Regions from separate parts of the Streptomyces sp. NPDC050546 genome, predicted to be linked through region 1. Evidence: predicted binding sites of a transcription regulator. Region 1 holds the regulator's gene; the other holds the start of a gene.
What was found. Region 1 encodes HspR, which represses chaperone genes until heat shock. Its sites were predicted from a motif close to TTGAGNNNNNNNNNCTCAA; they were not measured.
Positions count from the first base shown of each region.

Region 1 (9,681 bases):
TGGGTGTGGTGGATGACCTCGTAGTCGCCGCCGAGCTGCGGGTACTCGTTGCCGAGCGTGTTGAGGCAGTGCGGGCAGGTCGCGACGATCTTCTTCGCGGACTTGGGCTTCGCCGACTCGGGCGTCACCTTGCCCTCGTCGTCCATCTCCTCGCCGAAGGCGGCGTTGAGGGACATGACGTTCTCCATGCCGAGTTCCTGGAACAGCGGCTCGTTGCCCAGGCGGCGGGCGGAGTCACCCGTGCACTTCTCGTCGCCGCCCATGATGGCGAACTTGACGCCCGCCATGTTCAGCAGCTCGGCGAAGGCCTTGGTGGTCTTCTTGGCGCGGTCCTCGAGGGCGCCCGCGCAGCCGACCCAGTACAGGTACTCGACCTCGGACAGGTCCTCGATGTCCTTGCCGACGACCGGGACCTCGAAGTCGAGCTCCTTCAGCCACTCCAGGCGCTGCTTCTTCGCCAGGCCCCAGGGGTTGCCCTTCTTCTCCAGGTTCTTGAGCATCGTGCCCGCCTCGGACGGGAACGAGCTCTCGATCATCACCTGGTAGCGGCGCATGTCGACGATGTGGTCGACGTGCTCGATGTCCACCGGGCACTGCTCGACACAGGCGCCGCAGGTGGTGCAGGACCACAGGACGTCCGGGTCGATGACGCCGTTCTCCTCGGCGGTGCCGATCAGCGGGCGCTCGGCCTCCGCGAGCGCCGCGGCGGGCACATCGGCGAGCTGCTCCTCGGACGCCTTCTCCTCGCCCTCCATGGTCTTGCCGCCGCCGGCCAGCAGGTACGGCGCCTTGGCGTGCGCGTGGTCCCGCAGGGACATGATCAGCAGCTTGGGGGAGAGGGGCTTGCCCGTGTTCCAGGCGGGGCACTGCGACTGGCAGCGGCCGCACTCGGTGCAGGTGGAGAAGTCCAGCAGGCCCTTCCACGAGTACTGCTCGACCTGGGAGACGCCGAAGACGTCGTCGTCGCCGGGGTCGGTGAAGTCGATCGGCTTGCCGCCGGACGTCATCGGCTGCAGGGCACCGAGGGCCGTGCCGCCGCTCGCCTCGCGCTTGAACCAGATGTTCGGGAACGCGAGGAAGCGGTGCCAGGCGACACCCATGTTGGTGTTGAGCGAGACGACGATCATCCACACGAACGACGTGCCGATCTTGATCATCGCGACGAAGTAGACCAGGTTCTGGAGCGCGCTCACGCTCAGGCCCTTGAAGGCCAGCACCAGCGGGTACGACGCGAAGTACGACGCCTCATACCCCTCCACGTGGTGGAGCGCGCCCTCCAGGCCCCGCAGCACGTAGATCGCCAGGCCGATGGTGAGGATGACGTACTCGACGAAGTACGCCTGGCCGGCCTTGGAACCGGCGAAGCGGGACTTGCGGCCGGGGCGGCTGGGCAGGTTCAGCAGGCGGATCGCGATGAGCACCGCGATGCCCAGGATCGTCATCACGCCGATGAACTCGATGTACAGCTCGAACGGCAGGAAGGTGCCGATGACCGGCAGCACCCAGTCGGCCTTGAAGAGCTGGCCGAAGGCCTGGGCGAGGGTCGGCGGGAGGGTCAGGAAGCCGACGGCGACGAACCAGTGGGCGACACCGACGATGCCCCACCGGTTCATGCGCGTGTGCCCGAGGAACTCCTTCACCAGGGTCACGCTGCGCTGGTAGGGGTTGTCGGTCCTGGTACCGGCCGGGACCGGCTGGCCCAGCTTGAAGTACCGGACGAACTGGCCGATCGCGCGTGCGAGCAGCGCGACGCCGACCACGGTCAGAACCAGCGACACGATGATCGCGGCGAGTTGCATGGGGGCTCCTCGGGCCTGCGAGGGGTTTCGTCGGGAAGACCCGCTGGTCTTCAGGGTTCCCGAAATTACTAAGCGGTAACTTATGCAGTCCGTTTGAGACTACCCCTATCCTCTGTCGCACTGTAGCCAGCCCGGCGGTGATCTGCGTCGCTGAGGGTTGCCTGAGTGGGGCGGCGCCTCGGAGCGGCGCGTCGAGCGGGAGGCGGCGGTCGGGCGGGAGGCGGCGGCGGGCCGAGTGGGAGGCGGCGGGCCGAGGCTCCCAGGATGATCGTGTTATTCCGGTCTAATCACCCCAATAACCCCTATTTTGGATCCGTGCTCTACGGGATCAGTGCCGCCGCCATCGCCCTTCTGCTCACCGCCCTGCTCGCGGCCCTCCTCCGGGCGCCCGCCCGGTGGTCGCGGCTGGTGGACCGGCGGCGGCAGCGTGAGGTGCCGCTGTCCGGTGGTGTGGCCGTCGTGGTGGTCACCGGGGTGGTGGTGTGCGGCTACGGCTGGGTGGAGGGCGTGCCGACCGGGGGCGAGGTGCGCGAACTGCTCGTCGCCGGGGGCGTGGTGGCCCTGCTCGGGCTGGTCGACGACGTGTGGCGGCTGCGGCGGCGGGTGCTCTTCGCCGGTACGGCCGCGGCGGCGGCGTGCGTCGTGCCGTACGGGGAGACGGGGGTGGGGACCGGGCTGCTGGCCGTCGTGTGGGTCGCGGGGATGGCCCTCGGGTTCCGGGGGGTCGATCACGCCGACGGGCTCGCCGGGACCGTGGGGGTCGTGACCGCCTTCGGGGTGGGGGTCTGCGCCGCGGTCGAGGTGATGGACGGGATCGCCGTACTCATGAGCGTGCTGGCCGCCGCGCTGACCGGGTTCCTCATGCACAACTGGCATCCGGCCCGGGTCGGCCTCGGGGCGTGCGGGGCCATGCCCGCGGGGTTCGTGATCGCCCTGGGGGCCGTCTATGCGCGGGCCGGGTCCGGGATCGGGGAGAGCGCGGGGGTGCTGTTCGCGCTGACCGCCCTGGTGTGCGGCGACGCCGGACTGGTGCTGCTGTCGCGGCGGCTGGCCGGGCGGCCTGTTCTGCGCGGCGGTCCCGACCATCTCGCGCACCGGCTGCGGCGGCTCGGACTGACCGCGCCGGGGGCGAGTCTGCTGCTGGGTGCCGCGGCGTTGTCCGGGGTGGCCGTCGGGGTACTCGCGCACGCCGGCTGGGTCGGCGACGACGCGCTGTGGTGGGTGGCGGGGGCGGCGCTCGTCGTCGTTTTCGCTGTGTCACGCGTCTCGGTGTACCCCTCCCGAGGGCCCAAGGCTCCGCGGCGTGAGATGTCGCCGCAGGTCAGAGCCCCGTTGCGTGTAAGGAACGGATAAGAGTTGAGTCCGGTCGACTCACCTCTGTTGACCGGTCGGGGGCGGTCGTGCACACTTGAGTCCGTTCCACTCAAGTCAGCTGGAGGAATCAACCATGGCACGTGCGGTCGGCATCGACCTGGGCACGACTAACTCCGTCGTCAGCGTTCTGGAGGGCGGCGAGCCCACCGTCATCACCAACGCCGAGGGCGCCAGGACCACGCCGTCCGTCGTCGCCTTCGCCAAGAACGGTGAAGTGCTCGTCGGAGAGGTGGCCAAGCGCCAGGCGGTCACGAACGTGGACCGGACCATCCGCTCCGTCAAGCGCCACATGGGCACGGACTGGAAGATCGAGCTCGACGGGAAGCCCTTCAACCCGCAGCAGATCAGCGCCTTCGTGCTCCAGAAGCTGAAGCGGGACGCCGAGTCCTACCTGGGCGAGAAGGTGACCGACGCGGTCATCACCGTCCCGGCGTACTTCAACGACTCCGAGCGCCAGGCCACCAAGGAGGCCGGCGAGATCGCGGGCCTCAACGTCCTGCGCATCGTCAACGAGCCCACCGCGGCCGCTCTGGCGTACGGCCTCGACAAGGACGACCAGACCATCCTGGTCTTCGACCTCGGTGGCGGTACGTTCGACGTCTCGCTGCTGGAGATCGGCGACGGCGTCGTCGAGGTGAAGGCCACCAACGGTGACAACCACCTCGGTGGTGACGACTGGGACCAGCGCATCGTCGACTACCTGGTCCAGCAGTTCCAGTCCGGCCACGGCGTGGACCTGGGCAAGGACAAGATGGCCCTGCAGCGTCTGCGCGAGGCCGCCGAGAAGGCGAAGATCGAGCTGTCCTCGTCCACCGAGACCTCGATCAACCTGCCCTACATCACCGCCTCCGCCGAGGGCCCCCTGCACCTCGACGAGAAGCTCACCCGCGCCCAGTTCCAGCAGCTGACCGCGGACCTGCTGGAGCGCTGCAAGACGCCGTTCCACAACGTCATCAAGGACGCCGGGATCAACCTCTCCGAGATCGACCACGTCGTTCTCGTCGGTGGCTCCACGCGTATGCCCGCGGTCGCCGAGCTGGTCAAGGACCTGACCGGTGGCAAGGACGCCAACAAGGGCGTCAACCCGGACGAGGTCGTCGCCATCGGCGCCGCCCTGCAGGCCGGTGTCCTCAAGGGCGAGGTCAAGGACGTCCTGCTCCTCGACGTCACCCCGCTGTCCCTCGGTATCGAGACCAAGGGCGGCATCATGACCAAGCTCATCGAGCGGAACACGACGATCCCGACCAAGCGGTCCGAGATCTTCACCACCGCCGAGGACAACCAGCCCTCCGTGCAGATCCAGGTCTACCAGGGCGAGCGCGAGATCGCGGCGTACAACAAGAAGCTCGGGATGTTCGAGCTGACCGGTCTGCCCCCGGCGCCCCGCGGTGTCCCGCAGATCGAGGTGTCCTTCGACATCGACGCCAACGGCATCATGCACGTCACGGCGAAGGACCTCGGCACCGGCAAGGAGCAGAAGATGACCGTCACCGGCGGCTCCTCGCTGCCGAAGGACGAGGTCGACCGCATGCGCCAGGAGGCCGAGCAGTACGCGGAGGAGGACCACAAGCGCCGCGAGGCCGCCGAGTCCCGCAACCAGGGCGAGCAGCTCGTCTACCAGACCGAGAAGTTCCTCAAGGACAACGAGGACAAGGTCCCGGGCGAGATCAAGACCGAGGTCGAGGAAGCCGTCACCGAGCTGAAGGAGAAGCTCAAGGGCGAGGACTCGGCCGAGATCCGCACCGCCACCGAGAAGGTCGCGGCCGTCTCGCAGAAGCTCGGCTCGGCCATGTACGCCGACGCGAACGCCGCGCAGGCCGACGGCGCCTCCGCCGGAGCCGGCGCGGCCGGTGCCGGTGACGCCAAGGCAGACGACGACGTCGTCGACGCCGAGATCGTCGACGAGGACCGGAAGGACGGTGCCGCGTGACGGAGGAGACCCCGGGCTTCGACGAGCAGCAGCCCGACGTCCCTTCCGGCGCCACCTCCGATGACGCCGAGCCGAAGGCCGCCTCCTCCTCCGAGGAGGGGGCGGCCCCGGCCGGGGACACGGGACAGGACGTGGCCCTGGTGGCCCAGCTGGACCAGGCCCGCACGGCGCTCAACGAGCGCACGGGCGACCTCCAGCGCCTCCAGGCCGAGTTCCAGAACTACCGCCGCCGGGTCGAGCGCGACCGGATCGCGGTCAAGGAGATCGCCATCGCGAACCTCCTGACCGAGCTCCTGCCCGTGCTCGACGACATCGGCCGCGCCCGCGAACACGGCGAACTGGTCGGCGGCTTCAAGTCCGTCGCCGAGTCGCTGGAGAGCACCGCGGCCAAGATGGGCCTGCAGCAGTTCGGCAAGGAGGGCGAGCCCTTCGACCCGACGATCCACGAAGCCCTGATGCACAGCTACGCACCGGACGTCACCGAGACGACGTGCGTGGCGATTCTGCAGCCCGGGTACCGGATCGGCGAGCGCACCATCCGCCCCGCGCGGGTGGCGGTGGCCGAACCCCAGCCGGGGGCACAGACGGTCAAGGCGGACGAGTCCGCCGACGCCGACGACAAGGAGAGCGGTGGCCCGGACGAGGGCTGACGTCATAACGGACGACAGGAAGGAGGGGCGTCGAGGATGAGCACCAAGGACTTCATCGAGAAGGACTACTACAAGGTCCTCGGCGTCCCCAAGGACGCCACCGAGGCCGAGATCAAGAAGGCGTACCGGAAGCTCGCCCGCGAGAACCACCCGGACGCCAACAAGGGAAACGTCAAAGCTGAGGAGCGCTTCAAGGAGATCTCCGAGGCCAACGACATTCTCGGCGACCCCAAGAAGCGCAAGGAGTACGACGAGGCACGCGCCCTCTTCGGCAACGGCGGCTTCCGGCCGGGGCCCGGCGGGAGCGGCGGGTCCTTCAACTTCGACCTGGGCGACCTCTTCGGAGGCGGCGCCCAGGGCCAAGGGCAGGGAGCCGGCGGCTTCGGCGGCGGGATCGGTGACGTCTTCGGGGGCCTGTTCAACCGCGGCGGAGCGGGCGGTCCGGGGACGCGTACGCACCCCCGGCGCGGCCAGGACATCGAGTCCGAGGTCACGCTCAGCTTCACCGAGGCGATCGAGGGCGCGACGGTCCCGCTGCGCATGTCCTCGCAGTCACCCTGCAAGGCCTGTTCGGGCACCGGCGACAAGAACGGCACACCGCGCGTGTGCCCGACCTGCGTCGGCACCGGGCAGGTCGCCCGGGGCAGCGGCGGTGGGTTCTCCCTCACCGACCCCTGCCCGGACTGCAAGGGCCGCGGTCTGATCGCGGAGCACGCCTGCGAGGTCTGCAAGGGCAGCGGCCGGGCCAAGTCCTCGCGGACCATGCAGGTGCGCATCCCCGCCGGCGTCAGCGACGGCCAGCGGATCCGGCTGCGCGGCAAGGGCGCGCCCGGCGAGCGGGGCGGCCCGGCGGGCGACCTGTACGTGGTCGTGCACGTCGACTCCCACCCGGTGTTCGGCCGCAAGGACGACAACCTCACCGTCACCGTCCCGGTGACCTTCGCCGAGGCGGCCCTCGGCGGTGAGGTCCGGGTGCCGACGCTGGGCGGCCCGCCCGTCACGCTGAAGCTGCCGCCGGGCACACCCAACGGCCGCACCATGCGCGCCCGGGGCAAGGGCGCGGTCCGCAAGGACGGCACCCGCGGGGACCTTCTGGTCACTGTCGAAGTGAGTGTTCCGACGGACCTGACGGGGAAGGCTCGTGACGCACTCGAGGCGTATCGCGAGGCGACCACGGGTGAGGATCCGCGGGCGGATCTGTTCCAGGCCGCGAAGGGAGCATGAGTCAGATGGACGGTCGTCGGCGCAATCCGTATGAACTGACCGAGGAAACCCCGGTCTACGTCATCTCGGTGGCGGCCCAGCTGTCCGGCCTGCACCCGCAGACCCTGCGCCAGTACGACCGCCTGGGTCTGGTGTCTCCGGACCGCACCGCGGGCCGGGGCCGGCGCTACTCGGCCCGTGACATCCAACTGCTGCGCACCGTCCAGCAGTTGTCGCAGGACGAGGGCATCAACCTCGCCGGCATCAAGCGCATCATCGAACTGGAGAACCAGGTCGCAGCGCTCCAGGCCCGGGCGGCCGAGCTGCAGAACGCGCTCGACGGCGCGGCGGCGGCGATGCGCCAGCGCGAGGCGGCGGTGCACGCGTCGTACCGCCGCGACCTGGTGCCGTACCAGGAGGTCCAGCAGAGCAGCGCGCTGGTGGTGTGGCGGCCGAAGCGGCAGCAGTCGGACTGACTGTCTGTCCACAGTCTGTGGAAGGGGCCGGGAGGCGACTCCCGGCCCCTTTCGCGTGCCTTGGGCCGGTTTCGCTGGGTCTCCCGTCGATGGGTGGCCCGTGCAGGGAACCTGGAGATGATTCCGCAGAGTCTTCACAACGCTTGCGGAGCGTGGTGTTGTCATCTCGTTAAGTGGTTCCGCTTGACGCTGGGGGCCGCGTCCGCGTTGGCTTTTCAGTCACATGGGCCACAAAGCTGTGCCCACGTCCGAATCACACGTGAAGTGAGCTCCCGACATGCGTCGTCGTATCTCCATATCCGTGGCCGCGGCCGCGATGTCCGTCACGCTCGCCGGCTGCGGCGGGCTCAACGCGACGGGGAGCAGTGACGACGCGAGCCCGGCCAAGGGCAACGACATCACCGTGGGCCTGCTGCTCCCGGAGAAGGCGAACACCCGGTACGAGAACTTCGACTACCCGATCATCAAGACGAAGGTCGAGTCCCTCACCAACAACAAGGGCCGCGTCGAGTACGCCAACGCCGAGGCGGACGCCGACACGCAGGCGGGCCAGATGCAGAAGATGATCGACGACCGGGTCGACGTGATCCTGCTGGACGCGGTCGACTCGCAGGCCATCGCGAGCGGCGTCAAGAAGGCCAAGGAGGCGGGCATCCCCGTCATAGCCTACGACCGGCTGGCCGAGGGCCCGATCGAGGCGTACATCTCCTTCGACAACGAGCTGGTCGGCGAGGTCCAGGGGCGGACCCTGCTGGAGGCCATCGGCGAGGACGCGAGCCTCTCCGACAAGATCGTCATGATGAACGGCTCGTCGACCGACCCGAACGCCAAGCAGTTCAAGGCGGGTGCGATGTCCGAGCTGAACGGCAAGGTGACGATCGCGCAGTCCTTCGACACCAAGGACTGGAAGCCGGAGAACGCCGAGGCCAACATGGCCGAGGCGATCCGGGCGATCGGCAAGGACGACATCGCCGCCGTCTACTCCGCCAACGACGGCATGGCCGGCGGCATCGTCAAGGCGCTGGAGGCCGCGGGCGTGAGTGACCTGCCGCCGATCACCGGGCAGGACGCGGAGCTCCAGGCGGTGCAGCGGATCATCGCGGGCGAGCAGTACATGAGCGTGTACAAGTCGTACCCGCAGGAGGCCGAGAACGCCGCGGAGATGGCCGTGGCCAAGGTCCAGGGCCGGGACATCCAGTTCGCCGCCCTCACCCGCGACAAGGTCGACAGCCCCACCCACAAGGGCATCCCGGCCCAGCTGGTGCCGGTGGTCGCGCTGACGAAGGGCAACATCAAGGACACGGTGGTCGCGGACGACATCTACAAGCTGTCGGACATCTGCACGAGCAAGTACGAGGCGGCCTGCCGGGCGATCGGCCTGAAGTGACCATGTGACGGGCCGCCTCCGGTGCGGCCCGTCTCATTCCGTCCCGCCTTGGTTCCCCCCGTCCGGATTCCGTCCCGCCTTCATTCCGTCCCGTCCGGCCACCCCCCGGCGGGTTTCGGTCACCCCCTGGCCATTTGCTGCAACGTGACGAGCTGAGGCTCGGCGAAACCGGTGCGTAGCGGTGCTTTCCGGTGGTCGCGGCGCGGGAAGCCGTGTTGCGGAGCAGGTCCGGTCCGCGCATAGTTGCGCTGCGGTAGTCGGCGAACCGGGGGTGGGATGGGCGATGGCCAGGCACGGCGCGGAGGAGCATCCACACGGTGCCGACCGACTGTGCGAGGCCGGGGATCGCGTGTATTCCCGGGCCGTACGGCGGGGCCGCGTGCCGCGCGGGGATGCCGAACCGGTGCCCTGTCTCCTGGAACTCGCCCTGCTGCACCCGGACCCCGACGACATGGACTGGCTGGTGCCGACCTCCCCGCAGGAGGTCATGACCCGGCTGCTGCGCGGGATGTACGACGAGGTGAGCGCCAGTCAGCGGCGGGTGGGTTCGGCCGTGGACGCCGTCGAGTGGTACGCCGGGCTGGGCCGCCGGGTACGGCCCGCCCCGCCGGCGGGCGAGGGCTCGGCGATCCGGGTGCTGGACGGGCTCGCCCGGATCCAGGCCGCGATGGACGAGGCGACCCAGGCCTGCACGACCGAGGTGCTCACGGTCCAGCCCGGTGGCATCCGGCGCGAGGCGGAACTCTCCGAGGGCCTGCACCGGGCGATGGCGCTGCGCGGCCGCGGGGTGCGGATGCGCGACCTGTACACGCACGTCGCCCGGCACGGGCAGGGGCTGCTCACGTATCTGGAGCTGATGGGT
Region 1 covers NZ_JBITGX010000023.1:115,824-125,504, forward strand. The annotation lists gene ACIBK5_RS39175 ((Fe-S)-binding protein) at 1-1,799, opposite strand, end outside; gene ACIBK5_RS39180 (MraY family glycosyltransferase) at 2,115-3,152, shown strand; gene dnaK (molecular chaperone DnaK) at 3,247-5,103, shown strand; gene grpE (nucleotide exchange factor GrpE) at 5,100-5,753, shown strand; gene dnaJ (molecular chaperone DnaJ) at 5,790-6,977, shown strand; gene ACIBK5_RS39200 (heat shock protein transcriptional repressor HspR) at 6,983-7,432, shown strand; gene ACIBK5_RS39205 (substrate-binding domain-containing protein) at 7,710-8,819, shown strand; gene ACIBK5_RS39210 (LuxR C-terminal-related transcriptional regulator) at 9,103-9,681, shown strand, end outside.

Region 2 (9,681 bases), on a different contig from region 1:
GCGGCGGCCGGCTGCGAGGTGGCCTCGCGGACCTCCGTGAAGACCTTCTCCAGCTGGCCCTGGTAGTCCTGCAGCGCCTGCTCGGCCTCTTCCAGGGTGATGTCGCCGCGACCGATGAGGGACTCGGTGTACAGCTTGCGCACCGAGCGCTTCTTGTCGATCAGGTCGTACATCAGCGGCTGGGTGAAGGCCGGGTTGTCCGACTCGTTGTGACCGCGGCGGCGGTAGCAGATGAGGTCGATCACGACGTCCTTGTTGAACGCCTGGCGGAACTCGAAGGCCAGGCGGGCAACGCGGACGACCGCCTCGGGGTCGTCGCCGTTCACGTGGAAGATCGGGGCCTCGATCATGCGGGCCACGTCGGTGGCGTACATCGAGGAGCGCGACGACTCGGGAGCCGCCGTGAAGCCGACCTGGTTGTTGATGACCACGTGGACCGTGCCGCCGGTGCGGTAGCCGCGCAGCTGCGACATGTTCAGGGTCTCGGCCACCACGCCCTGGCCCGCGAACGCCGCGTCGCCGTGGATCGCCACCGGCAGGACCGTGAAGTCCGTGCCGCCCTTGTTGATGATGTCCTGCTTGGCGCGGGCGATGCCCTCCAGGATCGGGTCGACCGCCTCCAGGTGGGAGGGGTTGGCGGCCAGCGAGACCTTGATCTGCTCGCCGTCCAGGCCCGTGAAGGTGCCCTCGGCGCCCAGGTGGTACTTCACGTCGCCGGAGCCGTGCATCGACTTCGGGTCGAGGTTGCCCTCGAACTCGCGGAAGATCTGCGCGTACGACTTGCCGACGATGTTCGCCAGGACGTTCAGCCGGCCGCGGTGGGCCATGCCGATGACGACCTCGTCGAGACGGGACTCCGCCGCGCTGTCCAGGACCGCGTCCAGCAGCGGGATGACGGACTCGCCGCCCTCCAGGGAGAAGCGCTTCTGGCCGACGTACTTCGTCTGCAGGAAGGTCTCGAAGGCCTCGGCCGCGTTCAGCCGGCGCAGGATGCGCAGCTGCTCCTCGCGCTCCGGCTTGGTGTGCGGGCGCTCGATGCGGTCCTGGATCCACTTGCGCTGCTTGGGGTCCTGGATGTGCATGAACTCGATGCCGGTGGTGCGGCAGTACGAGTCGCGCAGCACGCCGAGGATGTCGCGCAGCTTCATCAGGGACTTGCCGGAGAAGCCGCCGACGGCGAACTCGCGCTCCAGGTCCCACAGGGTGAGCCCGTGCTCGGTGATGTCCAGGTCGGGGTGCTTGCGCTGCTGGTACTCCAGCGGGTCGGTGTCGGCCATGACGTGGCCGCGGACCCGGTAGGAGTGGATCAGCTCGAAGACGCGGGCGGCCTTCGTGACGTCGTCGTCGTGGCTGGCGTCGATGTCCTTGAGCCAGCGGACCGGCTCGTAGGGGATGCGCAGCGCCTCGAAGATCTCGTCGTAGAAGCCGTTCTCGCCGAGGAGGAGGTTCGCGACGATCCGCAGGAACTCGCCGGAGGCGGCGCCCTGGATGACCCGGTGGTCGTAGGTCGACGTGAGCGTCATGACCTTGGAGATACCGAGCTTGTTCAGCGTGTCCTGGGACGTGCCCTGGAACTCCGCCGGGTAGTCCATGGAGCCGACGCCCATGATCACCGACTGGCCGGGCATCAGACGCGGCACGGAGTGCACGGTGCCCAGGCCGCCGGGGTTGGTCAGGGAGACCGTCACACCGGTGAAGTCGTCCATGCCCAGCTTGCCGTCGCGGGCGCGGCGGACGATGTCCTCGTAGGCCTGCCAGAACTCGAAGAAGTTCAGGGTCTCGGCCTTCTTGATGCCCGCGACCACGAGCTGGCGGTCGCCGTTGGGCTTGACCAGGTCGATGGCGAGGCCGAAGTTGACGTGCTCCGGCTTGACCAGGGTCGGCTTGCCGTCCTTCTCCACGAAGGAGTAGTTCATCGACGGCATGGCCTTGATGGCCTGCACCATCGCGTAGCCGATCAGGTGCGTGAAGGAGATCTTCCCGCCCCGGGCGCGCTTCAGGTGGTTGTTGATGACGATGCGGTTGTCGAAGAGCAGCTTCACCGGGACGGCGCGCACGGACGTGGCCGTGGGCACCTCCAGGGAGGCGTTCATGTTCTTCGCGACCGCGGCGGCGGGGCCGCGCAGCACGACCTGCTCGGGGCCCGAGGGGGCCTCGGCGGCGGGCTCGGCCTTCGGCTTCGCGGCGGCGGCCGGCTTGGCGGGGGCCGGAGCGGCCTTCGCCGGGGCGGCGGCCTGGGCCGGGGCCTGCGCGGCGGGCTTCGCCTGGGCCGGAGCCGAGGCGGGAGCCGGCGCGGCGGCGGGCTTCTCGGCCGCCGGGGCGGGGGCCGCGGCCTGGGCGGGGGCGGCCTGGGCCGCCGGCTGAGTCGTGGTGGTCCCCGCGGCCCCCGCGGCCGCGGTACCCGCCGGAGCCGAGGCGGCGGCCGCCCCTGGCTTGTAGTCGGCGAAGAAGTCCCACCAGGCTCGGTCTACCGAATTCGGGTCCTGGAGGTACTGCTGATAGATCTCGTCGACGAGCCACTCGTTGGCACCGAACGACGCGGCGGGGTTCTTCCCCGCTTGGTCGGTGTCGGTAGAGATGCTCGAGTTACTGGGGGACTGTGGCGACACGGCGGTAACCGCCCTCTTCCGCTTCACAAGATGATGGACAGCGGGAATCAAGGCTACGCCTCCCGGACCGTGAAGGTCAGGCCGGGCCCGTTCAACGTCACGCAAGTCACACTTCAAAGAGTGTTTCGGGGCTTGAAATGGCGGGAAACAAGCGTGGTTCCGCTTAAGGAGGGAAGGGGGGAGCGGCACCCGGGGCGCCGACGGCGCGGGTCTGTGCCTGATCACACGTGTCCGTCAGCGCGGACGCCCGTGGATCTTGAGGCTCCGCTTCGAACTTTACGTCAACTTGGCAGAGATGGAAGTCCCGGAAGAGTGACAAGAATCCGGCAACCTCGCTCGGATTCGGCCACTCCGATCCGCCCGCCGTGCAGATCCACCGCCCAGCGTGCGATGGCGAGGCCGAGGCCCGTGCCGCCGTCGCTGCCCGATCCCGGCGGCCGTTTGGCGCTGCCGCGGTTGAACCGCTCGAACACACGGTGCCACTCGGACTTCGGAATGCCGGGGCCCTCGTCCAGGACCTCCAGCTCCAGCGACTCCGGCAGTGCGCCGCGCCGCGCCTTGACCGTCACCCGGCCGTGCGGCGGGCTGTGCTTGACCGCGTTGTCGATGAGGTTGGCCACGACCTGGTGGATGCGCTCCGGGTCGGCGTGCGCGGTCAGCTCCGGAGGCGAGACGTCGAGGTGCAGATGGACGTCCGTACGGGTGTGACTGCCCGAGCCGGTGGCGATGCCCGCGCGCACGGAGGCGACCATGTTGGCCTCCTTCAGCACGCCCGACAGATACGGCCACACCTCGAAACGCCGCTGCTTGAGCGGTACGACGCCGTTGTCCAGGCGGGACAGGTCCAGCAGCGTCTCCACCAGCCGGCCGAGCCGCTCGGTCTGCTTCAGGGCCGTGCGCATCGTCTCGGGGTCGGCCTGGGTGACGCCGTCGACGATGTTCTCCAGCACCGCGCGCAGCCCCGCGATGGGTGTGCGCAGCTCGTGCGAGACGTTCGCCACCAGCTCCTTGCGCTGGCGGTCCTGGGCCTCCAGCTCGTCGGCCATGGCGTTGATCGTCACCGCCAGGTCGCCCAGCTCGTCACGGCGGTTGTCCCGCACCCGGCGGGTGTAGTCGCCCTGCGAGATGGAGCGGGCCACGGCGGTCATCTCGTCCAGCGGCGCGGTGAGCGAATGGGCCACGAACTGCGTAATGAGGAGCGTGGCGATCATCGAGAAGACCGTGATGAAGCGCAGCTCCGTCTTCGTGTGCACCGCGATCACCGACAGGCCTGTGGTGATCAGCACCGAGATGACGACCAGCGCGCCCAGCTTGGTCTTGATCGAGAACGGGCTCACCCCGCCCCAGGGTTCCGGCTCCCCGGGGTTTCTCCGTGCGGCCGGCCCGCCGCTCATGGCGTCGGGGTCTCCAGGGCGTAACCCACGCCGTGCACCGTACGGATCCGCTCGGCGCCGATCTTCCGGCGCAGCGCCTTGATGTGGCTGTCGACGGTCCGGGTGCCGGAGGCGTCCGCCCAGTCCCAGACCTCGGCGAGCAGCTGCTCGCGCGAGAGCACCGCGCGCGGGGTGTTCGCCAGACAGACCAGCAGATCGAACTCGGTCGGCGTGAGGTGAACATCCTCACTCCGCACCCGCACGCGTCGCTGCGCGTGGTCGATCTCCAGCTCGCCGAGGCGCAGGATGCCGCTGCGCGGCGTCGCGGCGGCCAGTGCGGCCCGCTCCACACGGCGCAGCAGCACGTGCACACGCGCCGCCAGCTCCCGCATCGAGAACGGCTTCGTCATGTAGTCGTCGGCGCCGACGCCCAGCCCGACCAGCATGTCGGTCTCGTCGTCGCGCGCGGTGAGCATCATCACCGGCACCGGCCGGGCGGCCTGCACACGACGGCAGACCTCCAGACCGTCGAAGCCGGGCAGCATGATGTCGAGGATCAGCAGGTCGGGCTGCCAGGCCTCGGCCGTGTCGACCGCCGCCGGACCGTCGCCCGCCGTTTGCACGAGGAATCCCTCGGCTCGCAGGCGGGTCGCGATGGCGTCCACGATCGTGGCGTCGTCCTCGACGACGAGAACCCGGCGCTGCGCGCCCGGGGTAGCCGTCGCCGAACCGTTGTGGGAGGTCTGTGTCTGCTCCATCGCCCGCCCCTGGGGTGTGCTTTCCGGAATCAGTGGGGTGATTCCTCATGACTGGCTATGCCTGCGCATGGTTGCGATTGACGCTTGAATGATCGGCGTCAGAGGAGCAGCGTACGGGGAGTCAGGACACCTTTGCTATCCAGGGCGGATGCCGAGGTGTACGACGTCGGGAACGCCCCGGGCAACCGGGATCTCTTCGGTACGCACCCGTTGGAACCCGGCATTCCGCAAGGTTTCTTCGAATTCCGGAGAGGGCTGGGCGGACCAGACGGCGAGTACCCCGCCGGGTCTCAACACCCGTGCGCAGCTTGCCAGTCCGGCCTCCGAGTAGAGATTTCCGTTGCCCTCCGTGACGGTCCAGCCGGGGCCGTTGTCGATGTCGAGACACAGGGCGTCGAACGTGTCGGATGTCTCATTGACGTAGGTCACGAGATCGGCTTCGACGATTTTCGCGCGGGGGTCGGCCAGGGCCTCGGCGGAGAACGCGGAGAGCGGGCCGCCGAGGTGCCATTCGACAATCGCGTGCTCGCGTTCCACGACCGCGATCCCTCCCCAGCGGGGGTCCGCCGACGCGTGGGCCAGGGAGAAACCGACGCCGAGTCCGCCGATCAGGACGTCCGGGCGGTCCCGGCCGGGCAGGGCGTCCAGGGCCGCGTCGACCAGCCGCCGCTCCGAGCGGCCGTCGGAGGTGTCCATCAGGAAGCAGCCGTTCGCGATGATCTCCAGCCGGTCCCCGTGCCGCCGCAGCACGACCTCGCCGTGCGGGCCCTCGCGACGGTCCAGTACATCGGGCGTGTCGTTCGAGGTGGGCATCGGAGCATCCTGGCAGGTGCGGGGTGCACGGCGCCAAGAATTAACGGAGCGGCCCGCGGCGGACGCGCTGCGCGGCTTTCGGGTTGCTGTGAATCGGCTCTCGCGTGGCGCCGGTCACAGACAGTGGGGCAGAGGTACGCGAAGGCTGGGACGTGACGGAAGGAGCGCCCGCTGTGGAACGCACCGCGCCGCCCGACGAGACGGCCGTGACGACGCGGACGGGCGCGCCCGTGTCCGATGTGCCGGGGCTCCTGGACGGGGTTCCGAGACAGCGGGGTCCGCGAGAGGGCGTAAGAGAGTCCGTCCCGGTGCGGGAGCCCCGGCGCCGGTTGCCGAGACCCTGGCTGCTCCTGCCCACGCCGACGGGCACGCCGTTCACCTTCGGGTACGTGGTCGTGCTCTGCGTCACCTCGCTGATCTCCGCCTACGCGGACCCCGCGCTGGTCCACGCCCTGCTCCAGGGTTCCAGCACCGATGTGGCACATCTGGTGCGGACGCCGGGGCTGGTGCTGGTCGGTAGCGCGCTGTGGGTCGCGGGCGGGGTGGCCTCGCCGTTCACGATCGGGTTCGTGCTGGTGCTGACCGCGCTGGAACGGCGGATCGGGGGCCTGCGCACGGCCGGTGTCTTCCTGCTCGGGCACGTCCTGGCCACCCTGGCGACCGAGGTCCCGGTGGGGCTCGCGGTGCTGGCCGGGCACCTCCCCGACAGTTCGCTGCACCGCCTCGACTACGGCGTCAGCTTCGGCGTCGCGGCCGGCACCGGCGCCCTGGCCGGCCTGCTCTCCCCCTGGCTGCGCGTGCCGCTGCTGGCCGTCTTCGGCGGCATGCTGCTCCAGGACCTCCTCGCCTTCACCGACCCGATGACGAACTGGGGCCACCTCATCGCCCTGGCCATCGGCATCACGACCTGGCCGGTGCTGCGGCGGTGGGGCGCGAAGCGGGCCGTCGGGGGCTGAGGGCGAGCCCGTCAGGCCGGCGGGGCGGTAGGCGGGCAGTGCCTGGCGCTGGTCAGCAGGGCCACCACCTCCCAGCCCAGTGCCTCGTAGAGCCCTCGCCCCGCGGGTGTCCCGGACAGGACGCCGGTGCGTGCTCCCTGCTCGACGGCGGCGTTCTGAAGCGTCCGCATGACGAGGCTGCCGAGCCCTCTGCGGCGGTGCTCGGGGGCCGTCTCGATCTGGTCGGCGACGGCGGTCGCGCCGGTCGGGGCGATCTGGCCGCGGGCCGCGAGGGAGCCGTCGGGCGCGGCGACCAGCACGCGCGTCACCCCGCCGCGTGACCAGGTGCGCAGCCGGTAGCCGCCGGGAACGTCAGGAACGTCGTCCGCTGTCAGGGGGACCGTCATCAAATAGCCGGGCTCGGGGTCGATCCACCAGTGGTCGTCCAGCCAGCCGGCGATCACCGAGGGATCCCGGAACGCCTTCAGCCAGACCGCGTCCCCGGTCACCTCGCCGGCCACCTTGCGGACGGCCGTCTCGTCGAGATCCTCGCCCGTCGCGCCGAACACATGCCGTGTGACGTGGCCGATCGCCCCCACGTCGATCGTGCAGCCCCATGGCTCGGTCACGGGCGGAGCCGCCCCGCGCGACACGACCCATCCGTCCACCCATGCCCGCACGGTCGCTTCCACGCCGCCCCCTCGGTAATAGCCAATCGCACTCTTTATCTATTACGGAAGCCGACCTTACGCGTCCGCCCGCCTCGCGTGTCGCAGGTGATCGCTGACAGCGAACGGCCGTCGGGGAACATCCGGCGGTCCCCGTGCATTGAGTCGGCATAGCTCAACTTGACTGCCGAAGGGGAGATCATGGCTGCTGAGTCCAAGGCGTTCACATCGCTCACCCTGCCCGTGCTGCCGCTCGACGGCGAGGTCGTGCTGCCCGGGATGGTGGTCCCGCTCGATCTGAGCGACTCCGAGGTCCGTGCCGCGGTGGAGGCCGCTCAGGCCGCTGCCAGGTCAACACCAGGGAAGCCCCGGGTACTCCTGGTGCCACGGATCGACGGGACCTACGCGAACACCGGTGTCCTCGGCACCGTCGAGCAGGTCGGCAGGCTCGCCGACGGCGACCCGGGCGCCCTGATCCGTGGCCGGGGCCGGGTGCGTATCGGGGCGGGGACCACGGGTCCGGGCGCCGCCCTCTGGGTCGAGGGCACTCACCTCGACGAGTCCGTGCCGGATCCGCTGCCCGGCCAGGTCGCCGAACTGGTCAAGGAATACAAGGCACTCGCCACCGCATGGCTGCGCAATCGCGGCGCGTGGCAGGTCGTCGACCGGGTGCAGGCCATCGACGACGTCTCGGCGCTCGCCGACAACTCCGGCTACTCGCCGTTCCTGACCACCGACCAGAAGATCGAGCTGCTGGAGACCACTGACCCGGTGGCCCGGCTGAAGCTCGCCGCCCAGCAACTGCGCGACCACCTCGCCGAGCAGGACGTGGCCGAGTCCATCGCCAAGGACGTCCAGGAGGGCGTCGACAAGCAGCAGCGCGAGTTCCTGCTGCGGCGTCAGCTGGAAGCCGTCCGCAAGGAGCTGCGCGAGCTGAACGGCGAGCAGGACGGTGAGGAGTCCGACGACTACCGCGCCCGCGTGGAGGCCGCCGACCTGCCGGAGAACGTCCGCGAGGCCGCGCTCAAGGAGGTCGACAAGCTGGAGCGGTCCTCCGACCAGTCGCCCGAGGGCTCCTGGATCCGCACCTGGCTCGACACGGTCCTGGAGATGCCGTGGAACGAGCGCACCGAGGACGCCTACGACATCCAGGGCGCCCAGGGTGTCCTCGACGCCGAGCACGCCGGTCTGGAGGACGTGAAGGAGCGGATCACCGAGTACCTCGCGGTGCGCAAGCGGCGTACCGACCGGGGCCTCGGCGTGGTCGGCGGGCGGCGCGGCGGTGCCGTGCTCGCGCTCGTGGGTCCGCCCGGCGTCGGCAAGACCAGCCTCGGCGAGTCCGTCGCCCACGCGATGGGCCGCAAGTTCGTGCGCGTCGCCCTCGGCGGTGTGCGCGACGAGGCCGAGATCCGCGGCCACCGGCGTACGTACGTCGGCGCTCTGCCCGGCCGGGTCGTGCGCGCCATCAAGGAAGCCGGGTCGATGAACCCGGTCGTGCTGCTCGACGAGATCGACAAGGTGGGCTCGGACTTCCGGGGCGACCCGGCCGCCGCCCTCCTCGAAGTCCTCGACCCCGCGCAGAACCACACCTTCCGGGACCACTACCTGGAGGTCGAGCTGGACCTGTCGGACGTCGTCTTCCTGGCCACCGCCAACGTCCTGGAGGCCATCCCGGAGGCGCTGGCCGACCGGATGGAGATCGTCCGCCTGGACGGCTACACCGAGGACGAGAAGGTCGTCATCGCCCGCGATCACCTGCTGCCGCGCCAGCTGGAGCGGGCCGGGCTCGCCGAGGACGAGGTGACCGTCGACGAGAGCGCGCTGCGCAAGCTCGCCGGGGAGTACACCCGCGAGGCGGGCGTCCGGAACCTGGAGCGGTCCGTCGCGCGGCTGCTGCGCAAGGTCGCGGCCCAGCACGAACTGGGCGAGCGGGAGCTGCCGTGGACGGTCACGGACGAGGATCTGCGCGCACTGATCGGCAGGCCGCATCACGTTCCCGAGTCCGCGCAGGAGCCGGCGGAGCGGCGGACGTCCGTGCCGGGTGTGGCGACCGGGCTCGCGGTGACGGGAGCGGGCGGTGACGTGCTGTACGTGGAGGCGTCGCTGGCCGACCCGGAGACCGGCGCGGCCGGGCTGACCCTGACCGGCCAGTTGGGCGACGTGATGAAGGAGTCCGCGCAGATCGCGCTGAGCTTCCTGCGTTCCCGCGGTGCCGAGCTCGAACTGCCGGTGGGTGATCTGAAGGACCGGGGCGTGCACATCCACTTCCCCGCGGGCGCGGTCCCCAAGGACGGCCCCAGCGCCGGCATCACGATGACCACGGCCCTCGCGTCCCTGCTGTCCGGCCGGCTGGTCCGCACCGACGTGGCGATGACCGGCGAGGTCTCGCTGACCGGGCGGGTCCTGCCGATCGGCGGTGTGAAGCAGAAGCTGCTGGCCGCGCACCGCGCCGGGGTCACCACCGTGATCATCCCCAAGCGCAACGAACCCGACCTGGACGACGTCCCGGCCGAGGTGCTGGACAG
Region 2 covers NZ_JBITGX010000013.1:156,079-165,759, reverse strand. The annotation lists gene ACIBK5_RS30000 (multifunctional oxoglutarate decarboxylase/oxoglutarate dehydrogenase thiamine pyrophosphate-binding subunit/dihydrolipoyllysine-residue succinyltransferase subunit) at 1-2,609, opposite strand, end outside; gene ACIBK5_RS29995 (sensor histidine kinase) at 2,891-4,003, opposite strand; gene ACIBK5_RS29990 (response regulator transcription factor) at 4,000-4,740, opposite strand; gene ACIBK5_RS29985 (spermidine synthase) at 4,876-5,553, opposite strand; gene ACIBK5_RS29980 (rhomboid-like protein) at 5,727-6,509, shown strand; gene ACIBK5_RS29975 (GNAT family N-acetyltransferase) at 6,521-7,180, opposite strand; gene lon (endopeptidase La) at 7,358-9,681, shown strand, end outside.
Region 2: the regulator HspR is predicted to act here: its motif matches at 7,317-7,335, upstream of lon (endopeptidase La).